Regions from separate parts of the Paenibacillus sp. sgz302190 genome, predicted to be linked through region 2. Evidence: riboswitches for the same ligand, from Rfam matches in the RefSeq annotation. Region 2 holds a riboswitch; the other holds the start of a gene.
The links. Region 2 has a riboswitch for cobalamin ahead of AC6RNO_RS17235 (helical backbone metal receptor). Riboswitches for the same ligand answer to the same signal wherever they lie in the genome.

Region 1: it holds a riboswitch for cobalamin, as region 2 does, so the genes downstream of both, metE (5-methyltetrahydropteroyltriglutamate--homocysteine S-methyltransferase) here and AC6RNO_RS17235 (helical backbone metal receptor) in region 2, are expected to answer to the same signal.

What each region holds. Positions count from the first base shown of each region.
Region 1 covers NZ_JBZYAO010000070.1:2,523-12,533, reverse strand. Annotated here, with positions in the region: gene AC6RNO_RS35905 (PrpR N-terminal domain-containing protein) at 1-1,063, opposite strand, end outside; gene AC6RNO_RS35900 (exo-alpha-sialidase) at 1,387-2,589, shown strand; gene trmL (tRNA (uridine(34)/cytosine(34)/5-carboxymethylaminomethyluridine(34)-2'-O)-methyltransferase TrmL) at 2,688-3,152, opposite strand; gene AC6RNO_RS35890 (response regulator transcription factor) at 3,297-4,010, shown strand; gene metE (5-methyltetrahydropteroyltriglutamate--homocysteine S-methyltransferase) at 4,105-6,408, opposite strand; cobalamin riboswitch at 6,555-6,764, opposite strand; gene nrdF (class 1b ribonucleoside-diphosphate reductase subunit beta) at 6,830-7,798, opposite strand; gene nrdE (class 1b ribonucleoside-diphosphate reductase subunit alpha) at 7,821-9,905, opposite strand; gene nrdI (class Ib ribonucleoside-diphosphate reductase assembly flavoprotein NrdI) at 9,892-10,011, opposite strand, start outside.
Region 2 covers NZ_JBZYAO010000014.1:83,951-97,192, reverse strand. Annotated here, with positions in the region: gene cobS (adenosylcobinamide-GDP ribazoletransferase) at 1-700, opposite strand, end outside; gene cbiB (adenosylcobinamide-phosphate synthase CbiB) at 676-1,641, opposite strand; gene AC6RNO_RS17260 (hypothetical protein) at 1,879-2,277, opposite strand; gene cobU (bifunctional adenosylcobinamide kinase/adenosylcobinamide-phosphate guanylyltransferase) at 2,524-3,081, opposite strand; gene cobT (nicotinate-nucleotide--dimethylbenzimidazole phosphoribosyltransferase) at 3,117-4,169, opposite strand; gene AC6RNO_RS17245 (ABC transporter ATP-binding protein) at 4,190-4,966, opposite strand; gene AC6RNO_RS17240 (FecCD family ABC transporter permease) at 4,972-6,009, opposite strand; gene AC6RNO_RS17235 (helical backbone metal receptor) at 6,010-7,089, opposite strand; cobalamin riboswitch at 7,205-7,411, opposite strand; gene AC6RNO_RS17230 (hypothetical protein) at 7,474-8,001, opposite strand; gene AC6RNO_RS17225 (aspartyl-phosphate phosphatase Spo0E family protein) at 8,053-8,319, opposite strand; gene AC6RNO_RS17220 (aminotransferase class I/II-fold pyridoxal phosphate-dependent enzyme) at 8,386-9,585, opposite strand; gene AC6RNO_RS17215 (Lrp/AsnC family transcriptional regulator) at 9,600-10,091, opposite strand; gene AC6RNO_RS17210 (extracellular solute-binding protein) at 10,306-11,343, shown strand; gene AC6RNO_RS17205 (ABC transporter permease subunit) at 11,363-13,114, shown strand; gene AC6RNO_RS17200 (ATP-binding cassette domain-containing protein) at 13,111-13,242, shown strand, end outside.

The DNA of each region.
Region 1 (10,011 bases), on a different contig from region 2:
TTTTCCCGCTTCCCGTCTCGCCGTAAACGGCAATCGGCAAATGCTCCCGGAACCGCTGTTCCGCGGCGATGAACGCCTGTTGAAACGGTTCGCCGAGCGTAATGATCGGGGGAAATGCGGAAGCCCCGCTTTTTTTATGGTAAATGATATGCAAGCTGTCCGCTGCATCCTCCGAAGCGGTCAATTTGAACAAATATGAAGGTTTGGCAGGAACAAGGTTCAGCAGTTTCGCCGAAACCGTCAACTTCTTGCCGGCCGCATAAAAATTCAACGGCTCATACAAAGGCTGCTCCCGCTGCAAATCCTCGATTAATTTCAAAAAGTAGGGATGATCCGCGAACAATGAATTCGCTTCGCTCTCTTGCTCTTCCAACTGCAGGCGCTGCTTAAACAAAGCATTGGCATACTCCATTACGCCCTGCTCATTGACGATCGCAAAGCCCTGATCCACCTGGTTCAACAAATCCTCATAGACGACATTGCGGATTTTGGAAGAGTTCAGCACCCGGTACATCTGTTTGGCCGAGTAAAAAGCGTCAAGCACCGACTCCCGCCCCGAAGTGATCAAAACCCCCTGCATGCCGAGCTCATTAGCCAGGCGGGTCGTCACGTTATCGCCGACAACGACGATAACTCCTTCTTCCTTCGCTTTTCTCAAAGCGGGCTCGACTTCATGCTCCCCCTGAACTTCCGCGCACGGAATTTCGATATTCATCAAGCTCGATACGGCGCCGAAACCTTGAATGATGTTGGGAAATCCGATGATTTTGATTTTCGATTTGTAGCCCTTCAGCAGCGTCAAAATTCTTAAAATGTCAAATCCCGAAACCTGGATTTCAACTACGGGCTGCGGAATATGATTCCGGAGCAGCCTCGCCGTGCCGCCGCGGCTAATCACGACATCGAACTCTCTGTTCATATAACGTTCTTTGAACGCATGAAGGCCTTCGGACAGGTCGCCCTGAATAGCTGTAATCTCAAATTCCGGAAGCTCGCTCTCCAAATTGTTGATCAGCTCCAAAAGCCCGCGATACGGGGCAATGACCAATGTCTTTATTTTCACGTTTACACCCTCTGTTGCAATTTTAGGCATAATATAGCTCAATTCTGCGAAAATTGCAATTATGAAAACGAAAAAATTTCGATATATTTTTGTCCGCCGGGCAACCGCTTCACAACAATCGCTAATTCAGCAAGATTGTTTCAAAATATAACAATAAATGAATTGACGACCTATCCATCACATGATATATTCGTTAAAAGTGCTATATCGCAACACAAATTAATAACTCCAATCATCCCAATAAACCGAATTGCCGTATTAATTAACACGCCCGAAAAATTTAGAAAGCGCTTTATATCCTGCACAGAATGAGGGGAACTCGTATGGATCAAACCAAAATCGTCCATTTAAAATCGCTGCTGCAAGACGGGCAATGCTATTTGCATCATGAATCCGACCGGATCGAAGCGCTGATTCCTGCCGCCGCGCCGACCAATCACGCCCCCGCTTTGATCGAACTGGATAACGGAGATTTGCTGTGCGTATGGTTTGGCGGATCTGACGAAGGGGCCGGCGACATTAAAATTTACATGTCCAGGCTGGGCCACCGGCAGGCGCAATGGACGTCCCCTGTCCGCCTCTCCGACGACTTTGCCAAAGCCGATCAAAATCCGTCCCTGTTTCAAGCCCCAGACGGAAAAGTTTGGCTGCTGCACACGACGATGGACACCCGCGGCTGCTCGCTGGCCGAATGGCAAGCCATGCTCAAAAGCAAAGAGGCGTCAGGGCCGTTCGCCATGCAGCATACGTCCCGGGTGCAATGCCGGATCTCCGGCGACAACGGGGAGCATTGGAGGCCTTCGGAGGCGCTGTTTGACGAGCCGGGAACTTTTTGCCGTCATCCCATTGCAGTATTGAGCAACAACCGCTGGATATTCCCCGTCTGGTACAGCAGTCTCGACGAAACGAAGCAATTCGGCCACGATTACAGCGCCGTGCACGTATCCGACGATGAGGGCCGTTCATGGCGAAAAATTGAAATTCCCGGCAGCAGAGGGAGAGTCCACGCTTCCATCGTGGAGCTTGACGACGGCAAGCTCGCTGCTTTTTTCCGCAGCCGCAATGCAGACCGGATTTATTCCAGCCGATCGTCGGACTACGGGGAAAGCTGGACCGTGCCCGAGAAAACGGCGCTCCCGAACAACAATGCGTCGATCCGCGCCATTCGCCTCCAAAGCGGCGGCATCGCCATCATTTTCAACAATTGCAGCGCAAACGAAGATCCGGATGTAACGATTTGGCCCTATGAGAGAATTCCCGTTACGATAGCGATTTCCGAGGACGAAGGAAAAACTTGGCCGTACATGCGGCATATTGACACGGGAGATCATTATTGCGGGGAAGAGAATGCGCGGTTCAACCGGAGATACGAATACCCCTTTCTCATCCAATCGAAAGACGGAATGATCCATGCCGCTTATGCATTCGGTACCCGCACGCACATTAAATACGTGAGCTTTTCCGAACAATGGGTGAAAGGCATCGAAAAAAACAAATGGCCATGGGACAATTTCCCGATGGAGTGAAAAAAGCCTGTGAACTGCCGGCTTCCTTTCGGAAACGGGCAGCTCATAGGCTTTTTTGCCGCGCCGCAGCGCCTGGACCCGGCGATCAATCCGCCAGCTTACGTGAGGCCGGCGAAACCGGTCTGCCGCAAACCTTCATATAAAATAATTGCGGCGGAGTTGGAAAGATTAAGCGACCGCACCGCATCGCTCATCGGCATCCGCATCAAAGTTCCCGGATGCGCGTTCAGGATAGAGTCAGGCAAGCCTTTGGTTTCCTTGCCAAAAACAAAGAAATCGCCGTCCTGAAATGTAAAATCCGTGTAACGCTTTTCCGCCTTCGTCGTCGCGAAGAAAAACCTCCGGTCCGGATATGCTTGCAGCACCTCGTCAAACGAATCGTGGTATTCCAGCTTTACGGAATGCCAATAATCAAGCCCCGCGCGTTTCAACGTTTTGTCGTCGGTTTGGAAGCCTAAAGGCCTTACTAAATGCAGATAAGTTCCCGTCGCCGCGCAAGTGCGGGATATATTGCCTGTATTTGCGGGTATTTCTGGTTCGACCAGCACGATATGAAAAGCCATTTCCGTCAAATTCACCTCACATTATATCCTATTATAAGAGCAGCAGGAAATCAATTTAACACAGGGATAACTTTATCTTAATATGTCGTTGATAGAATACCTTCATAATAGACTTATCATTCGATTAAAGGAGCCGACATATCGATGAAAAGAAAAATATTAGTTGTGGATGACGAGCCGTCCATTTCGATGCTTATAGAATTCAACTTGAAACTGGTAGGATACGAAGTACAGTGCGTTTACGACGGCGAAGCCGTATTTGAAGCTATCCAGACGTTCCGTCCGGATTTGATCGTATTGGATCTGATGCTGCCCAAAATGGACGGTTTCCAGGTTTGCCGCAAGCTGAGAAACCAAAACAATCTCGTGCCGATCATTATGCTGACCGCTATGCAGGACTTGACCGACAAAATCGCCGGATTGGACAACGGAGCGGACGATTATATGACCAAACCGTTCAGCCCGCAGGAGCTGATCTCCCGCATCCAGGCTATTATGCGGCGCGTGCAGGCGCTGCCGTCCACGAACGAGAACGCGCCTATGCACATCGGCCAGATTACGATCCGCTCGGATCAGCGCGAAGTTACGGTCAGCGGCACTCCGATCGAGCTGACGCCCAAAGAGTTCGAACTGCTGCTCTTCCTTTGCAAGCACCGCGGGAAAGTGCTCAGCCGCCAGCAGCTGCTGCACGGCGTATGGGACTACCACTTCCTCGGCGATACGCGGATTGTCGACGTTCACATCTCCCATTTGCGCGATAAAATCGAGAACAATGCGCGCAACCCCGAATATATCGTCACGATTCGCAACGTCGGCTACAAGCTGACCGAGCCTGCCGTGAAGGAATCGCTTGCCTAGCCGCAACTGGCGCATCCCCCTCATGAACGAAAAAGCACCCCCAGCTCTCTTTACCGGAGAGGTTGGAGGTGCTCTTTTTTACTTTTGCCGTCTATTAAGCCCGAACCGATTCGCTAAATGCTTCGCGCGCCTGACGGGCCGCTTCCACCATATGCCGCAGAGAGGCTTCCGTCTCTTCCCACTTCCGCGTTTTCAGGCCGCAATCGGGATTGATCCAAAACAATTCCGGCTGCAGCGCCCGGAGCGCCCGCCCGATCATCTCGGTCATTTCCTCCGCTTGCGGCACGCGCGGACTGTGAATGTCGTACACGCCCAGACCGATGCCGTGATCGTAGCCCTGCAGCTCAAAGCTTGAGATCAGCTCGCCGTGGCTGCGGGACGTTTCAATCGAGATCACGTCCGCATCCAATGCGCGTATGGAATCGATCATATCATGGAACTCGCAGTAGCACATGTGGGTATGAATTTGCGTCGTATCCTTGACGCTGGAAGTGGCGATGCGGAACGCTTTGACCGCCCATTCCAAATAACTCTGCTGATCCTTCGCCTTCAGCGGCAAGCCCTCTCTGAGCGCCGGCTCGTCAACCTGAATCATCTCGATGCCTGCGCTCTCCAACGCTTTAACTTCCTTCCGCAGCGCCAGCGCGATCTGGTTCGCCACCTGTTCGCGGCTCAAATCGTCTCTGACGAACGACCAGTTCAAAATCGTGATCGGCCCGGTCAGCATGCCTTTAACCGGAAGAGCCGTCAGCGACTGGGCATAGGCGCTTTCCTTCACCGTCATCGGCGCCGCGAATGCGACATCCGCGTAAATGACGGGCGGCTTGACGCAGCGGGAGCCGTACGATTGCACCCAGCCGTTCTGCGTAAAGGCGAAGCCGTCCAGCTTCTCGCCGAAATATTCCACCATGTCCGTGCGTTCGAACTCACCATGGACGAGCACATCCAGGCCGATCTCTTCCTGGATCTTGATGCAGCTGGCGATCTCCTGATCGATGAACGCTTCGTACTTCGCCGTGTTCAGCTCGCCCTTCCGCCATTTCAGGCGGGCGCTGCGTACCTCCGGCGTCTGCGGGAAACTGCCGATCGTCGTCGTCGGCAGCAGCGGAAGCTTCCAGTGAGCGGCTTGCAGCGCAAAGCGCTCGGCAAACGGCAGACCGCGCGTATGCGAGACTACCTCAAGCCCGGCCAACTGCGCGGCTACATCCTGGCGGTTCCGCTCAGGCAGCGCGCGGAAGCCGGCAAGCGCCTCCCGGTTCCACTGCCACTCGGCCGCAGCGGATTCCTGTCCGCCTGCGAGCGCCTGGCCGAGCAGCCTCAGTTCGACCAGCTTCTCGTTGGCGTAAGCAAGCGCCTGCTTTAATGCGGCGGGAAGCTTCGTTTCCCGCACAACGGTTACAGGCACATGCAGCAGGCTGCAGGACGGCTGGAGCACCAGCCGCTCGTGCGGTACGTGTGCCGCAAGCTTTTGCGCCAGCAGCAGCTTCGCTTCCAGGTCGGCGCGCCATATGTTGCGCCCGTCGATAATGCCGGCGCCAAGACGCTTGTCGGCCGGAAATCCGTGCGCCTCCACAGCCCGTAAATTGGCCCCGCCATCGTGCACGAAATCCAGTCCGATGCCTTGAACAGGCAAGCGGACCACCCGCTCATAATGCTCGACCGCCTCAAAATACGTCTGCAGCATCACGTTCAACCCCGGCACTTCCCGATGGATGGCGCCGTAAATTTGCTCCACAAGCTCAAGTTCCTCCGCGGACGGATTCGTCGTCAAGGCGGGCTCATCGATCTGCACCCAAGCGACGCCTTCTTGCGCCAGTTCCTTCAACACCTGCAAATAGACCGGCAAAAACTGCCCGACTTTCTCGCCGAGCCGCGAAGCCGCGAACCCCTTCGACAGCTTGAGGAACGTGTACAGCCCGACCAGCACAGGTTTGCCTTCGACGTCCGCCCTGGACTTGGCAAAGCGGTACGCCTCCAGCGGTTTGTTGTATGTTAACGTTGGTGCGTCCTCCCCGATTTCCGGGACGATGTAGTGATAATTCGTATTAAACCATTTTGTCATTTCACAGGCCGCGCCCTGACTGTTCCCGCGCGCCATCGCGAAATAAGTGGCAAGCGGCACGCACCCTCCCGAATGCGCGAACCTCGCCGGAACGATACCGAACATGACCGCCATATCCAGCATCGAATCGTAATAAGTGAAATCGCCTACCGGGATTTCGTCCAGCCCCGCATATTTTTGAAATTGCACATGCGCGAGCTGGATCCGCTCCATCTCCGCCACTAAGTCCTGCTCGCTTATTTTACCGGACCAGAACGCCTCCAGCGCTTTTTTCCATTCCCGGTCCTCACCGATTCTCGGATATCCCAAATTGCCAATTTTTATTGCACCAGCCACTTAAGCTCGCCTCCGTTTTCCTTATTTGTACTTTCTGAGCGGAACACAAAAAAGACGTCGTTCCCTCAAAAAGACAAAGGGAAAGACGCCTCGCGATTATACTTATCGGTTGCCATCTAACACCTCCCTATCTCCCGTAGGTAAAAGCAGTGTCGTTGAAACAGGCAGGTCTCCTGGCTATCAGCGTCATCATCGGCAGCAGCCTTCCCGGTTATTCATTCAACCAGTGGCGATGTTTGCTGCGACTCTTCTGTTACAGTGGCGGGACCGCGTCGGCTTTGCACCGAACTTCCCTTTTAAACTCAAGCCCAAGAACGATTCATTCGGGCGAGAGCACCTGTCTCCACAATATGCAATTGTCTGCTTACATTCGATACAATGTATAACTATACATGAATATTAATTTTTATACAAGCTTTTCTTACAAATTGTCAAAAACAAAATCGTCGTCATTCAGCGGCTCCACATGAATCGTGCGAACGTAGCCGTTGCCTTTTTTGGAGAAAAAGTCGTGCTGCTTCGTCTTGGTGCTGAGTCCGTTCAGCACGATCGGATTGATCTCCTCTTCCGGGAATGCAGGGTCGAGCCCGAGATTCATAAACGCCTTGTTCGCGTTATAACGCAGGAACGCCTTCACTTCCCGGTCCAGGCCGATCGCGCTGTACAGATCCTCCGTGTACCCTTCCTCATTCGCATGAAGCTCCTTCAGAAGCGCGGTCAAAGTCTCGTAAGCCTCGTCCTGCTCCTGCGGCGTCAGCTCCTCGTACACTTCCTGGGCAAGCACGCCCACATACAGCCCGTGAATGCTTTCGTCGCGCAAAATCAGATCGATGATTTCGCCGCTGCTAGTCATCTTGCCTTGGCCGGCCAAATACAGCGGATAGAAAAAGCCGCTATAGAACAAATAGCTTTCAAGCAGCACGGATGCCGCCATAGCCAAATACAGATCCTTGCGGGTGTGAATGCCGTCGTAATATTTGGCAATCGTATTCGCCTTGAACTGCAAATACGGATTTCGCTCCACCCAGAGGAAAATGTCGTTGATCTCCTCCGTCGTAGACAGCGTCGTAAAAATGCTGCTGTACGATTTGGCGTGAATTTGCTCCATCATGCCCATGAAGCTGAGCACCGCTTTGCGCTGCAGCCCGTCCACATGCTCCAAAATTCTTGGCATCCCTACGCCGCCCTGCATCGTATCGAGCAGCGTAAGCCCGCCCAGCACTTTCATATACAGGTCGCGCTCCGCTTCGTTCAGCGTCATCCAGGACATTTTATCGTCAGACAGAGGAATTTCTTCGTCCGTCCAAAACTGCATAATATTTTGATTCCAGAACGTGATCGTAAAATCGTCGTCAGGCCGGTTCCAGTTGACGGCTCTCTTGGTGGTCATCTTGTATTCATTCCCCTTCCCGTTACACCGAACAGCTGACGCACTCTTCAACGGAGAGCTGGTTCGTCCGCGTGTAATAGAGCGATTTTAACCCGACGCGGGCAGCGTACAAATAATAGCGCGCAAGCTGTCTGGTCGTCACATCGCTGTTGACATGAAGCACCGTCGAAATGCCTTGATCGACATGCGTCTGGATTTCGGCAATCAGGTCAAGAATTTTGAATTGGTTCATTTGATACGCCGATTTATAGAAGAAGAAATTGTCTCTCCGCAAATACGGCATCGGGTAATACGTCGTCGAGTTCGCGTACGTCCGCGTTTCGATCGGCTCGACGATCGGCATGACGCTGGAAGTCGCATTCTGGATGTACGAAATGCTTTGCGTAGGAGCGATAGCCATTCTGTACGCATGGTAAAGCCCGTGAGCGCGCACTTCTTCCTTCAGCTTGGCCCAATCGTCCGGAGAAGGAATCTGCATGCCCTCGAACAGTTGTTTCACCTTGTCTGTGACCGGGCGGTAATCGGTTTGCAAGTAGCGGTCAAAATAAGCGCCGCCGGCATATTCTGAAAGCTCGAACCCGTCGAACGTCTCGCCCTTCGACTTCGCGATCTCCATGCTTTTTTCAATCGAGAAGAAATTCATCGCCATGAAAAACGTGCGGACAAAATCTTTCGCTTCTTCGCTCTCATAACTGATCTTGTTTTTGGACAAATATCCGTGCAGGTTCATCGCACCCAGTCCGACCGAGTGCAGCTCGCGGTTCGCCTTCGCTACGCCCGGCGCGTTGGCGACCGTCGTCATATCGCTGACGGAGGTCAGCGCAATCATGCCCTCGTGCACCGATTCGCGCAGCTTTTTCAGATCCATGACATTCGCTATGTTCAAGGAAGCCAGATTGCAGCTAATATCTCTGCGAATCAGGTTCTCATCGCCGTAATCGCCGATTTCCGACGTCTCTTGCAGCTGAAAAATTTCCGTGCAAAGGTTAGACATCTTGATCGCGCCGATCTGCTTGAGCGGGTGCGCCAAATTCGCATTGCTGCGGTTCATCATGTAAGGATAGCCGGATTCCAGCTGCGTCGTGGCGATTTTTACGAGCATTTCGCGGGCGCTCATCACCGGTTTCTTTTTGACTCTAGGGTCCGCCAGCAGCGTGTCGTACATCTCGTCCATGTCCATATCGTCAAGGTGCTTGCCGTACGCTTTGTATACCGTATAAGGCGCGAACACATGCAGCGGCTGGTTCTCTTCGGCCAGTTTGTAGAACTTATTCGGCACGATCAAACCGATCGACAGCGTTTTGAGGCGCGACTTTTCGTCCGCATTGATTTTTTTGCTGTCCAAAAATTCCATGAGGTCCCATCCGAAGATGTTGTAATACGCCGCTCCGGAACCTTTACGCTGGCCCATCTGATCCGCATAGGAAAAAGCGTCCTCCATAAGCTTGAGCACCGGCATAATGCCTTTGGCCGCACGCTCGACGCCTTTGATCGACTCTCCGCGGCCGCGCAGCTTGGACAGATTGACGGCCACGCCGCCGCCGATTTTGGACAGCTGCATGCACGTGCCCAGCACATAGTTAATCGAATTCAGCGAATCGTCCATCTCCAGCAGGAAGCAGGATACCATCTCGCCCCTGCGGCTTTTGCCGGCATTCAAAAACGTCGGCGTCGCAGGCTGCAGCCGCTGTTCCATCATCGATTTCGCCAACTGTTTCGCCGTTTCCGCATCGCCGCGACCCAAGTAAAGCGCCACAATCGCGACCCGGTCCGCATAATGCTCAAGATAAAGGGTTTTATCGTCACTGCGCAAAGCGTAATCCGTATAAAACTTCGAAGCCGCCATATACGAGGAGAATTCGAAGTTATATTCGTGAGTGATTTTGTATGTATCTTCAACTTCGGATGCGGAATATTTCTCGTAAACATCCTCGTAAAAGTTGTTATCTATCATGTAACGAACCTTCGAAGCCGTATCGGCAAAATGAAGGCTGTTGCGGTTCACTTCTTCCATAAATTCGTGCACGGCTTCCCGGTCTTTCTCCAATTGAAAAAAGCCGTCGACACCGCGCTGCATGATCTGGTTGTTTAACTCAATATGCCGCAATTGCGTGCACCTCCTGAACAAATCGCTGAACATCCTGCCGGGTTCCGGACAGTTCAAACTTGCCGAGCACAGGCACGCCGTAACGCTCGGCGATGCGGTCCGCGCT
Region 2 (13,242 bases):
CGAGCGCAAAGCCCGCGGTTATCGTCCAGACGTTCAAATACTCGGAAGCTGGAGCTGCGGACGCATGGACCGCCAAAACCGTAAGCGATGTCGCAAGCAGCGCCGCCGCCGTACACATGGCCACGTCCTTCCGCCCTACGCCCTGAAATAAACTGCCGAGTCCGGATTCGCGCCGGGCGTAAGGCCATCCATAGATCGCTGCGGCCATAAACCAGCGGCTCCATATCGGAATGATCGCCAGCAGCATGCCGCCCGTCAGCCGAACACCAGCGGAAGGAACGTCCAGCAGCGTGTAAAGCAGCGAGAGCTTCAACAGCAAATGCAGAACGCACACGATAACCCCCATCGCGCCTACCCTGCTGTCTTTCATAATTTCCAGCATCTGTTCGCGCGGTCTATGGCTGAGTATGCCGTCCGCCGTATCCATCAAACCGTCCAGGTGCAGACCGCCGGTGAGGATGACCCAAAGCGCGAGAAGCAAGACCGCCGCCGGAAAAGCGGGAAGCGCCAGCCTTAAGCCCGCTCCCGCACCGGCGAGAAGCAGCCCGATGACTGCGCCGGCCAGCGGGTAAAAAACGACGCTTCGCCGAAACACCTGCTCCGTATAAGCAATCTGCACCGGAACCGGCAGTCTTGTCAAAAACTGAAAAGCTGCAATGAGTCCATGCAGCCAGCCTACCACAACATCGCGATTGCGCATAGCATTCCTCCCATCGCGGCAAAACTGACGCCGTACAGCATCCGTACGGCGAGTACGATATCCCGCTGCGTCCGCTCCCGCAGCGGCCAGCCGAGGCGCGCCCGCTCGCTCTTGGCGCCGCCGTAGACGTTCAGCCCGCCCAGCTCGATCCCGAGCGCTCCGGCTACCGCCGACTCGGGAATCCCGCTGTTCGGGCTGGGGTGCAGGTGCGCGAAGCGGCGGATCGCTGCCGCTGCCCGCTTCGCCGAAAGCCCCGGCTGCAGCAGGGCGACGAGCACGAGCAGGAGGCCGGTCAGCCGGGCCGGAATCCAGTTCATGACGTCGTCCCAGCGGGCCGACGCCCAGCCGAATTGGCGGTACTTCTCATTTTTGTAGCCGACCATCGAATCCAGCGTATTGGTCGCCCTGTAGAACATCGCCAGCGGCGCTCCGCCGAGCAGCGCATAAAACAGCGGGGCGATGACTGCATCCACGATGTTCTCCGCCACCGTCTCGACGACGGCCCGCGTCAATTCCGCCTCCCCAAGATGCGCGGTATCGCGGCCCACGATGTACCCCGTGTACTTGCGGGCGTCGTCCATATTGCCGCTGCGCAAAGGCACGGCCACCAAATATGCCGCATCCTTCAGCCCTTTGACGGCGACTGTCGTCGAAATCAGCCACGTCGACACGGCATACCCGAGCCATTCGTGCACCGCTCGGGCGGCCAGCACGAGCAGCAGCGCTGCGCCGAAGCCGAGCAGCACCGTGGAGAGCGCCAGCAGCACGCCTTTGGCCTTCAAGGCCGCTCCCCGGAGCAGCCGGCGCTCCATGAATTGAATCCACCTGCCTATGTAGACAACCGGATGCGTCAGCCATTTGGGATCGCCGACGATCCAGTCGAGTGCGAGAGCCGCCGCCGTCATGACGGCCAGCTCTTTCCAAGAATATACCCACCACATTGCCGTTCCCCCGAAGCTATCCTGCCAATGCTCATATTCGTCTTCATCGAAAATTCCTGCAAAATCCAGACTGTCGAAAGCCTCTCGCCTGTTGAAAAACCCCCAAGCCGGTGTCGATAGCCGCAATCTGCCTGGCAGTGCGAAAAAACCTGCAAAAATACATGAATTTGCAGCCTTGATCCGCCAGCCACGAACAATTCCTGCAATTGTGCAGGCTTTTCGCCGCATGACATGGACTCAGGTTGATTTTGGCAAAAATTCCTGCACTTTCGCAGGCTTCTCACCAAAATGAACCATTTCCGCAGGAAAAAACTGTACTTTTGCAGGTTTTCTCCTGTCCTGACGAGCAAACCGTCTCATGACCGCCTGCCATGCAGCCGCATAACGTCGATAGCCACTATCTGCCTGACGGTGCGAAAAAAACCTGCAAAAATACATGAATTTGCTACCTTGATCCGCCAGCCACGAACAATTCCTGCAATTGTGCAGGCTTTTCGTCGTCGGACATGGACTCAGGTTCATTTTAGCGAAAATTCCTGCACTTTCGCAGGCTTTTCGCCAAAACAAACCGATTCTGCAGGAAAAAACTGTACTTTTGCAGGTTTTCTCCTGTCCTGGCCTTGCAAACTGTCTCATGACCGCCCGTCATACAGCCGCGTAACCACGCCAGGGGAGGCACAACCGGGAGCGCGCGGCTGCGCCAAGCATTAGGCGTCCCCTCTAGTGTCGTCACTTTCTCGGGCAGCCTGATAATCGCAGGTTTTCTCCCCGCCAAGCCGCCTTGTCCCCCCACTTCAGCGCCACGACCCGTGAGGAGAGGCGCAGGTTGGGAAAGAGCGGGGGCGGCCCTTTATCAAGCTTGTTGTTAGTCATCTTCCGCATCTAATCCAGCCGGTACGCCCTGCTTTTCAACTCGATCGGGATTCCGGCCGTCACCAGGAACACCTCGCCGCACACTTCGGCCAGCCGCTGGTTCATCCGTCCGGCCAAATCCCGAAAGCGTCGTCCCAAAGGATACTCCGGCACGATCCCGTCCCCGACTTCATTGGTGACGAGCACCAATTGTCCGCTGTAGGAGGACACGGCGCGGACGAGTTCCTCGATTTGCGCCATAATCGCTTCCGGCTCGCTCTCATGGCGCAGCAGCCAGTTCGACAGCCACAGCGTCAGGCAGTCGACCAGCACCGAAGCTTCCGCGCTGCGCCCGTCCGCCTGCAGCCGGAGCAGAAGCTCCCGCAGCGCATACGGCTCCTCCAGGGTTTCCCACGGAAACCCCGACTCCAGCCGCTGCCGCTGATGCAAACTGACCCGCTCCCTCATTTCCTCATCGTAGATTTGCGAGGTCGCGATATAAATGCCTCTGGCGCTGCCGCGCATCGCCAGCCTCTCGGCGAAGGCGCTCTTGCCGCTGCGCGCGCCGCCTGTTACCAATACTGCCATGATCGGACCTCCCGCACCCGCTCGGCTCAAACTTCCTACGAGCGGGACACGCCCGCGCTCTCGAAAGTCGCCATCTCCCGCATAATTTTGCTTGCGGCATCGATCAGGTTAAAGGCAAGCACCGCGCCTGTCCCCTCGCCAAGCCGCATATCCATTTGCAGCATCGCTTCGAGGCCGATCGCCTGGAGCAGCCGGGCATGACCCTGTTCGTGCGACAAATGCGAAGCGAGCATGTACGGCGCGCACACCGGCGCCAAGCGGCTGGCCACCAGCGCAGCCGCCGAAGAGATGAAGCCGTCGATGACGACCGGGCAGCGGTTCTTCGCCGCTCCGAGGATGACGCCGACGAGACCGGCGATCTCCAGGCCGCCGACTTTGGCCAGCACGTCGAGCGCATCGTCGGCATCGGGGGCGTTCACTTCCAGCGCTTGTTTGACGACGGATTGCTTGTGCAGCCATCTGGCATCGTCAATGCCGGTGCCTCGCCCAACCGCCATCCCGGCATCAAGTCCGGTCATCGCGCAAAGAATCGCCGCGCTCGCCGTCGTATTGCCGATTCCCATATCCCCTGTAGCAAAAAGCCGGAAACCTTTGCCGGCAAGCTCGTCCACCACTTCGATCCCGGCCATAATCGCCTGCTGCGCTTCCTCACGCGTCATCGCCGCTTCGCGGGCCATATTGCGCGTGCCTTTGCGCACTTTTTTCGATACAAGCTGCGGATGCTCCAGATCCGCGTTTACACCGATATCGACGCAGACGACTTCCGCCCCGGCATGCCGCGCCAGCACGTTGACGGCCGCGCCGCCGTGCACGAAGTTCAGTACCATCTGCGGCGTCACTTCCGCCGGAAACGCGCTGACGCCTTCCTCGCAGACGCCATGGTCGCCGGCCATCACGATGACGGCTTTTTTCTCGAATACAGGCTTTACTTCACCGGTAATGCCGGCTGTCTGGCACGCGATCGCCTCCAGCTTGCCCAAGCTTCCCGGCGGTTTCGTAAGCTGATCCAAATGCCGCCCGGCCAGTTCGGCGAACTCCTGATCGATCGGTTGAATAGCGCTGATTTCTTGATCTAATCTAGACATCATTTCATCCCTCGCATTTTCAGTTATTTGCCGGGCTGCAGCAATATTTGCGGCGCCCGGTTCAACGGATGCTCCAGCACGATCGGTTCGGTTCCGTACACCTCTGCGATCAGCCTGCTCGTTATAATTTCCTGCGGCGTCCCTATGGCCGCCGGCTTGCCGTCATGGACGACGAGCAGCCTGCTGCAATACTGCGCAGCCAGGTTCAAGTCATGCAGCACGGCTACGACGGTCAAACCCTCTTCCCGCTGCCATGCCCTGACATAATCCATCATCTGGATTTGATATCCGATGTCCAAAAAGGTCGTCGGCTCGTCGAGCATCAGCAGCCTGGGCTGCTGGGCCATTACTTTGCCTAGCGCTACGCGCTGCCGCTCGCCCCCGCTGAGGCGGTCTACCGTGCGGCCGATGAGCGGTTCCAGATGGAGCTTCTCCACGATGCTTGCAATCAAATGCCCGGCATTCTGCGAATCTTCGCCAAGCCAGTTTTGAAACGGGTACCGGCCCATCTCCACGACCTCCCGCACGGTGAAGCCGACAGGCGGCAGGGCGTCCTGCTGCAGCACGGCGAGCCGGCGGGCCAGCTCCTTGCGGCTGTAGGAAGCCACCGGCCTGCCGGCCAATCGCACATCGCCTGCGGAGGCCGGGTCGATGCCCGACATGATCCGCAGCAGCGTCGATTTGCCGCTTCCGTTAGGCCCGATAATGCCGAAAAATTCGCCCGCTTCGACCTCGAAACTCATATGTTGCAGCACCTGCTTCCCGTGGAAGCTTTTCGAAACGCTTTCGACTTGTATCATCAAGATCAACCTCTCTGCGCTTTCTTATCTTTGTTCAACAAGTAAGCGAAGAACGGCGCCCCCAAAAAGGCGGTAATGACGCCGAGCGGTATTTCCGTCGGGCTCAGCAGCGTGCGGGCCAACGTATCCGCCCATAGCACATAAATTCCGCCGCCGAGAACGGATAAGGGCATAATCAGGCGGTAATCGGGGCCGACCAACAGGCGCACCAGATGCGGGATAATAAGTCCTACAAAGCCGATAACTCCGGCCACGGATACGGCCGCCGCCGTAACGAATGTCGCAACGATCAGTGCGGTCAATTTCGTCCGTTCGACATTGACCCCGAGATGGGCGGCTTGGCGCTCGCCGAGCGCGAGCAGGTTCAGCGATCTGGCCAAGCCGATCAATACCGCAAAGCCGATAAGCAAATAAGGCGTTACCAACGCCGCGTAGGACCAGCCCCGCAATGCTAGGCTGCCCATCAGCCAAAATACGATTTCGTTAATGACTTGGTTGGATAAAGATACCATGAACGCAACGATCGAGCCCAGGAACGCCTGCATGACCACGCCTGAGAGAATGAGCGTCTCCAGCTTGAGCTTGCCGTCGATTTGCGCCAGCTTCAGCACGAGCAGCAGCGAAATAAGCCCGGTACCGAACGCCACGGCCGGAATCGACCATTGCCCAAGCCAAGAATACTGCAGCCCGAAATAAATCAGAAAAGCTGCGCCCACCGAAGCGCCCGAAGATACGCCCAGCGTGTAAGGATCGGCCAGCGGGTTGCGCAGCACTCCTTGAAAAGCCGCCCCCGCTACCGACAGCGAGGCGCCCACAAGGATGCCGAGCATGACGCGGGGAAGCCGGACTTTCATGATGATCTGCTCGGAAGATTGCGGCCAATCCGCTTCGATTCGCTCTCCCAGCCACGGAATGTGCTTGCCGATAATACCGGCTATTTGCAGCACATGGACATGGGCCGTGCCCAAAGACAAGCTGATCAGAATAGAAAGAAGAAGGAGTAAGACTCCTACTCCTCCCCACAGCATCAGTTTTCTTTTCATCTACTTCACCAGTTCGGGGTAAATCGCCTTGGCCATGGCAAGCAGGCCGTCCGTTATTCTTGGGCCCGGGCGGCTGAGCAGATTTTGATCGATGCCGACAACCCGGTTCGTTTTCACGGCTTCAATCTGATCCCATCCGCTGCGTTCGCGAATGATCGCGTCGAGCGTTTTTTTGCTCTTGTCATCGGTCACGCCGGCCGCGAAAAGAATGACGTCGGGGTTTTGCTGAATGATCTTCTCTTCGCTAATTTGGTACCAGCCCTTCTTGTCCCCTGCAACATTGACGCCTCCGGCCAGTTGAATCAGCTCGTCCATAAATTCGCCGCTGCCGACCGTCCAGCCTGCGCTGAATTCGACGTAGACCTTTTTCTTATTGGCCTGCTTCACGTCTTTCACGGCGCTGACCACTTTCTGGCGGTCCGCTTTCATTTTGTCCGCCACCTGCTCCGCCTGTTCCTGATGATCCGTAATGACCCCGAACGTAAGCACGTCGGCAATGGCGTCGTCGAGCGTCTTGGGCTCCACTTTAAACATATTGATATTCATCGCGCGAAGCTTTTCCACAGTGTCGGCCTTCATCGAAACGCCCGTGAAAACGATGTCCGCATTAGCAGCGATGACCGCCTCTTGATTCGGCTTCGTAATGCCGCCCATCTTCGGCTTCGATTTCGCCGCCCCCGGATAATCGTCCAGGTCCGATACGCCGACAATCTGATTGTCGAGCCCTATAGCAAAAAGCGCTTCCGTCTCGGCGGGCGATACGGATACGATCCGCTGCGGCGCCTTGTCAAACGTAAATTCTTTTCCCGTCGCATCCTTGATTTTGAGCGGGTACTGCGTCTTTTTGGACGCTTTGGCGGTTGACGCAGCCGTCGCCGTCGCGGACGGGGCTTTCGTTTCGCCCGCTCCCAGCTTGGCCGGGTCCGTCAGCTCCGGCTGCTTCTCCACTGTCTTGCCGCAGCCTGCAAGACTGATTGCCGCAGCTGCGGCAAGAGCCAGCAGCGCGGTCTTTTTCCACAAGCTCACTTTCATCTCGCTTTTCTCCTTTTCCTCGTCCGTCAGGACTTCCAGGACTTCCATCCTGCCAAAAAATCCCCTGCCGTTTCCCGAAGGAACAGCAGGGGACGATAAATCCAGGCAGCTGACAGCCGCCGGCTGCTCCCTGATTTAACGCCATCCTTTTCCTCGAAGGAAGTCGTGTACGGCACCATAGGCAGGTCTCCTGACTTTCGGGTATCGAGCTTCCCCGCCTTCCCATCCCCTAAATCGGAACAGTGGCATCATGAGGAACATTCCCGGTTACAGTGGCGGGACCGCGCCGGATTTGCACCGGCTTCCCTTTTAAGCGGCAGCGCCCGATCGATCGGGCACAGCTGCCGGCACCTGTGGCTGCATAGCTACAACATTCAGTATCTCTTTGTCGATTATAGATGAGTTTCCCGGCATGTACAAGCCGAAGGCGAATTACTTCGCGGCGATGACCTTCAGCACCTGCTTGGCCTCATCGATTTGTTTAAAGTTTTGTGGAATAAAGGCGGTTAGCCCTTTGCCCTCCAGCCCCTGCTCTTTCAGCCATTTGTTGCCTGCCATCGGAATGCCGTAAAGATGCTTTTCCGCCGGCTTTCCGTCCTCGGCTAGTTCCATAACCCCATCCGGATAATCCTCCGGCTTGATCACGTCGTCAAGAGCTACGAACCCGGCCTGCTTGGACAGCGCTTTAAACTGTTCGTCCGGCAAAATAAGAATGCCGTTGCCGCCGGCGGCAAGCTCGACAATCATTTTTTCCATCGAAAAAATCGGCGTTGAGACGAACTTTACGGTCGGCTTCTCGCCTACCTTGGCCGCAAGGGAAGCTTCCAGCTTGTCGCCGATTTCCGAAGGAAATCCGTTCGCTCCCATGGCGAAAATAGGCACATCAGGCTTCGGGCCTCCGCACCCGGCCAACAGCACCGCCAGCATGGCGATGCTCACTAAAAGCAGCTTGATTCTCATGCAGTTTCAATCCTTCCGAAGTTTTGTACGGTCATAAGAAAAGCCGGCTCATCACCGACTTTTTTTGCCTCTATTCATATATTCGTTTATTTTTTGATCGAGGACTGTGCTGAGCTCGACGACGGCTTCGGAAGTCATTTCCTTGCCTTCGACAACCATCTGTTCGAGCATCCGTCTCAAAGAATGAATCTCTTCTTCGAGCGGACTCAAGGAGGCGGATTTCTTAGCATGCTTGATCAACCAGCTACGATCGGAATCATCTTCCCGAATTTGGAAATGTTTGTTATATGAAGCAAGTTGATATTCCATAAAAGCCATGCTCTTCCCTCCTTACCTCAAGGATACCAGTTTTTGTCCCTATTGAAAATATCTTTTTAAAATGTTTTACATTTTTTTGATGAATTTTCCTATTCGTTCTAATGCTTCATTTAGCTGGGAAACGCTATACGCATAAGAACAGCGCAGGAAGCCTTCTCCGCCAAGCCCGAATACGTGTCCGGGAACTGCCGCCACCTTCGCTTCGAACAGCAATCTTTCGGCAAATTTCTCCGAAGTCATCCCCGTCGCCGCAATGCTCGGAAACGCGTAAAACGCGCCCTGCGGCTCGTGGCATTCGAGCCCGATCTCGCGAAATCCTTTGACGATCAGGCGCCGGCGCTGATTGTACGATTCCATCATGCGGTCTTTCTCTTCCAGCCCGTTCTTGAGAGCTTCGTGGGCGGCCACCTGCCCCATAATCGGCGCGCACATCACCGTGTATTGGTGAATTTTGGTCATCGCGGAAATCAGGTCGGAGTGCCCGCACGCATATCCCATGCGCCAGCCCGTCATGGCGAACGCTTTGGAAAAACCGCTCACAAGGATGGTCCGGTCCTTCATTCCCGGCATGGCCGCGAAGCTCACATGCTTTTGTCCGTACGTGAGTTCCGCATAGATTTCATCCGAAATGACGATCAGGTCGTTCTCCTCGACGACTTTGGCGATCGGCAGCCAGTCTTCATAAGTCATAATGCCGCCGGTCGGATTGCTCGGATAGCACAAAATCAAAATTTTGGATCGGGGCGTTATCGCCGCTCTCAGCGATTGCTCGGTCAGTTTGAACTGGTCTTTGGCAAATGTCTCGATGCCTACCGCTTTCCCCCCGCTGATGGTCGTGATGGGCGAGTAAGAGATGTAGCACGGCTCGGGGATCAAAATTTCATCCCCCGGCGTAATCAGCGCCCGCAGCGCGAGGTCGATCGCTTCGCTTCCTCCTACGGTCACCAGCACCTCGTCGCCGGGCTCGTAGCTTACCTGGAACGAATTGTGCAAGTATTCGGCAATCGCCTCCCGCAGTTCCGGTATTCCCGAATTCGGCGAATATTTGGTCCGGCCCCGCTCCAGCGAATATACGGCGGCTTCGCGAACGTGCCAGGGCGTGGAAAAATCCGGTTCCCCGACCCCCAGCGAAATAATATCTTCCTTGCTGTTGCTGACCAGATCGAAAAATTTGCGAATGCCCGATGGCGGGATCGCTTTTACCATAGGAGCCAAATAATCCGTCATCGACTTTGGCTTGCGGACCGTCGGTTCATCTTTAATCATGGCGAAATTCTCCCTTACGGCGAGACGAGCATTCGGTGATCGTCCTCTTGATCCTCGAAAATAATGCCGTCCTGTTTATATTTTTTCAAAATAAAATGAGTTTTCGTCGACAGCACGCGGTCGATTGGCGAAAGCTTGTTGGAAACGAACGAAGCGACTTCCTTAAGCGATCTGCCCTCGATCTCGACGAGCAGGTCGTAGGCGCCGGACATCAAATAAACGGATCTTACTTCCGGATATAAATAAATCCGTTCCGCAATCGCATCGAAGCCGCGGCCGCGTTCCGGCGTAATTTGCACTTCAATCAGGGCCGTAACCTTCTCATCATCCACCTTGCTCCAATTGACAACCGTGGCGTATTTGACGATGACCTTATCCGCTTCCATCTCGCGTATCGCCTGCGCTACCTCAGCCTCCGGCGTTCCCAGCATGGTGGCAATCAGTTCCGCGCTGCGGCGGGCGTCTTCCTTCAATATTTCGAGAATTTTAAGCTTCAAAGCATCCATGGTTAACCCTACCTTTCGTTGGTGGAAATATGTTCATCTTTCAATCTTACAATGAACTGCTGTCCGAATTCAATCCTGGCGGAGCAAAAGCATTTTACAAACCGAGCCTTCCCAATTTACAGTCGTCTAACATTCGCTTTATATAATGAATTTCGAAGAGAACATAGACAAAAACGTAGGGAGAGAAACCATTTTGTTAAAAAAAGGATCTTTGATGATGAGCGCAGCGGCTCTGTTGATTTTCAGCGGCTGCGGAACTAACGGACAACCTGCAGCAACGCAAGGCGCGCAATCGACACCCCAATCGTCTCCGAAACAAGAATCCGCAAGCCCGGTTTCCGGCAAGCTTTCCTTCTATACATCCCAACCGGAGGAAGATGTGACCAAACTAGTGGCGGCATTCAATAAGAAGTATCCCGATGTGAAGGTCGAAAGCTTCCGTTCCGGCACCGAGGAAGTAACCGCCAAAATTCAGGCGGAAAACCAGGCCGGCAAAGTCCAGGCGGATGTGCTTCTGCTGGCCGATGCGGTAACTTTCGAAGGGCTCAAGAAGCAAAATTTGCTAGGCTCCTATAAATCGCCGGAGTTATCCAAAATTCCGAAGGATCTCGCAGACCCGGACGGCATGTACACGGGCACGAAAGTGATGGCGACCGTACTGGCCATTAATACGCAAAAAGTAAAAACGCCGCCGACCTCCTGGAAGGCGCTGGCGTCCGCTGAGAGCAAAGATGCCGGCATCATGCCGAGTCCGCAGTACTCCGGCGCCGCAGCATACAACGTGGGCGTATTGACGCGTACCGACGGCTTCGGCTGGGACTTCTTCAAAAACCTCAAGGCGAACAATACGTCTGTCGTAAAAGGCAACGGAGCTGTGCTGAACGCTGTAGCCGGCGGCGAGAAGTCGTACGGCATGGTGGTCGATTATTTGGTAGCCCGCGAAAAAGCCAAAGGCTCGCCGGTCGATCTGATCTACCCGACGGAAGGCGTGCCCGTCATTACGGAGCCTATCGGCATCATGAAAAATGCCGCCAACGAAAAAGCGGCCAAAGCATTCGTCGATTTCGTACTGTCCGAAGACGGCCAAAAAGTGTCCTCCGATATCGGGTATACGCCGATCCGCGAAGGCGTCGCTGCGCCGAAAGGGCTGAAGAGCATTTCCGAATTCAAAGTGATTTCCTCGGATATTACCAAGCTGGCGGAAGCCCGCGACGCGGATAAAAAACAATTCAGCCAAGTGTTCGGACAATAGGAAGCGGAGCGCATCATACATGTCGGATTCAGAACCAACTCAGCTTGCGAGGGAGAACGGCAGGGTCGGCCCTGCCCTCCCCGGAAGCTTTTCCCGAATCGCAAAACGCATTGCCGCAGCGCTGCTCCTGCTAGTTCTTGCAGTGCTGTTTGTCGTCCCGGTCGCCAAGCTTGTCTATTTAAGCGCGCAGGGGAATGCCGGACCGACGTTCGAGCATTACGCCGAAATGCTGCGACAGGCCCGTTTATGGAAAACGCTGAAAGATACGTTCGTTATCGTCGCAGGCTCTACCGTCGTATCCTGCATATTAGGCGTCGTAGCCGCCTGGTTGATAGCCTATACGGACATTAAGCACAAAAAGCCGCTGCATATGGCGATGCTGCTCCCTTTAATACTGCCGTCCTACGTCTTGACGTTGTCCTGGTCTTCGTTTATGGGCAATCAAGGGGTAATCGCCCAGGTGCTGCACGGGTTTAGCCCCGATATGAAACCGTGGAGCATGTACAGCTACGGCGGCATTATTTTCGTTATGGGCATTCATCATTTTCCGCTCGTGTATCTCTTGACGGTGGAAGTGCTGAAAAAAATTCCCCGCGATCTGGAATGGGCGACACGAGCAAGCGGTGCGGGCAAATGGAAAACGTTTTGCCTCATCACGTTCCCCCTCGCTTTGCCTGGCCTGACAGCCGGAGGGCTGCTCGTTTTTCTCGCTTCTTTGGACAATTTCGGAATCCCGGCTTTTCTCGGCATTCCTAAAAACATTTCGGTTTTGAGCACACTCATTTATGAGGAAATTATCGGATTCGGCCCTTCCGCATTTGCCAGAGGGGCGGCTTTGTCCATCATGCTTGGCATTATCGCCATTTTCGGGACACTTTTGCAATGGCTTGCCGTCCGAAAAATTAAAGCCGCAGACTCGATCGTCATCGACAGCAGTCCTCGCTATTCGCTTGGCAAGTACCGGGGATCGGCGACGTCGGCCGTCTGGGCCGCTTTGGCTCTGATCACCGCCGTTCCCCTTGTATCCATGGTCGCCATTTCTTTGAAGAAAGCGTATGGAGTCCCGTTCAAGGCGGCGAATTTAACTTTGTCCAACTATCGGTACATCCTGTTGGACAATCCGAAAGTGTGGCAATCGATCCAAACCAGCCTGTTGCTGTCCGTCACTACATTCGGCATCTGCCTCGCGCTCGGGTCCCTGCTCGCTTACGCCAGGGTGCGCAACCCTTCCTGGGTGACCAAATCGGCGGAGCTCGCCGTCGCCCTGCCTTACACGCTGCCGGGAATCGTATTCGGCTTATGCATGATTTTCACCTGGATGGAGCCGATTCCCGGCTGGAATCCCGGCATCTACGGCTCGATCCGGATTTTGTTCATCGCTTACGTATGCCGTTTTCTCATTTTGCAAGTAAGAGCGGGCATAACGGCTTTCACTCAGATCGACGTTTCGCTGGAGGAAGCGGCCCATGTTTTCGGCGCCGGTTTTTGGCGCAAGTGGGTTTTCGTGCTTTTGCCGCTGCTGCTGCCAGGGCTGCTTAGCGGGGCGTTTCTTGTCTTTTTGACCGCATTCACCGAGCTTACGGTATCCGCTCTGCTGGGGTCCACAGGCTCGCAAACGATCGGGGTGACGATATTCAGCTTCGAACAGGCTGGCAGCACCTTGTACTCGACCGCTCTGTCCAGCTTGATCGTCGTTCTGATCCTGCTCGGAGTGATCGTTCTGCAAATCCTGCAAAAGCTTCAAACCAAAAGAGGAGTCCAGCAGCCATGAGCATTCAGTTAATCGAAGTCAGCAAATCATTTGGGAGCTTTCAGGCGCTCAAATCTTTGAATCTCGCTATAGCCGAAGGGGAGTTCGTCGCCATACTCGGTCCGTCCGGCTGCGGCAAAACGACGCTG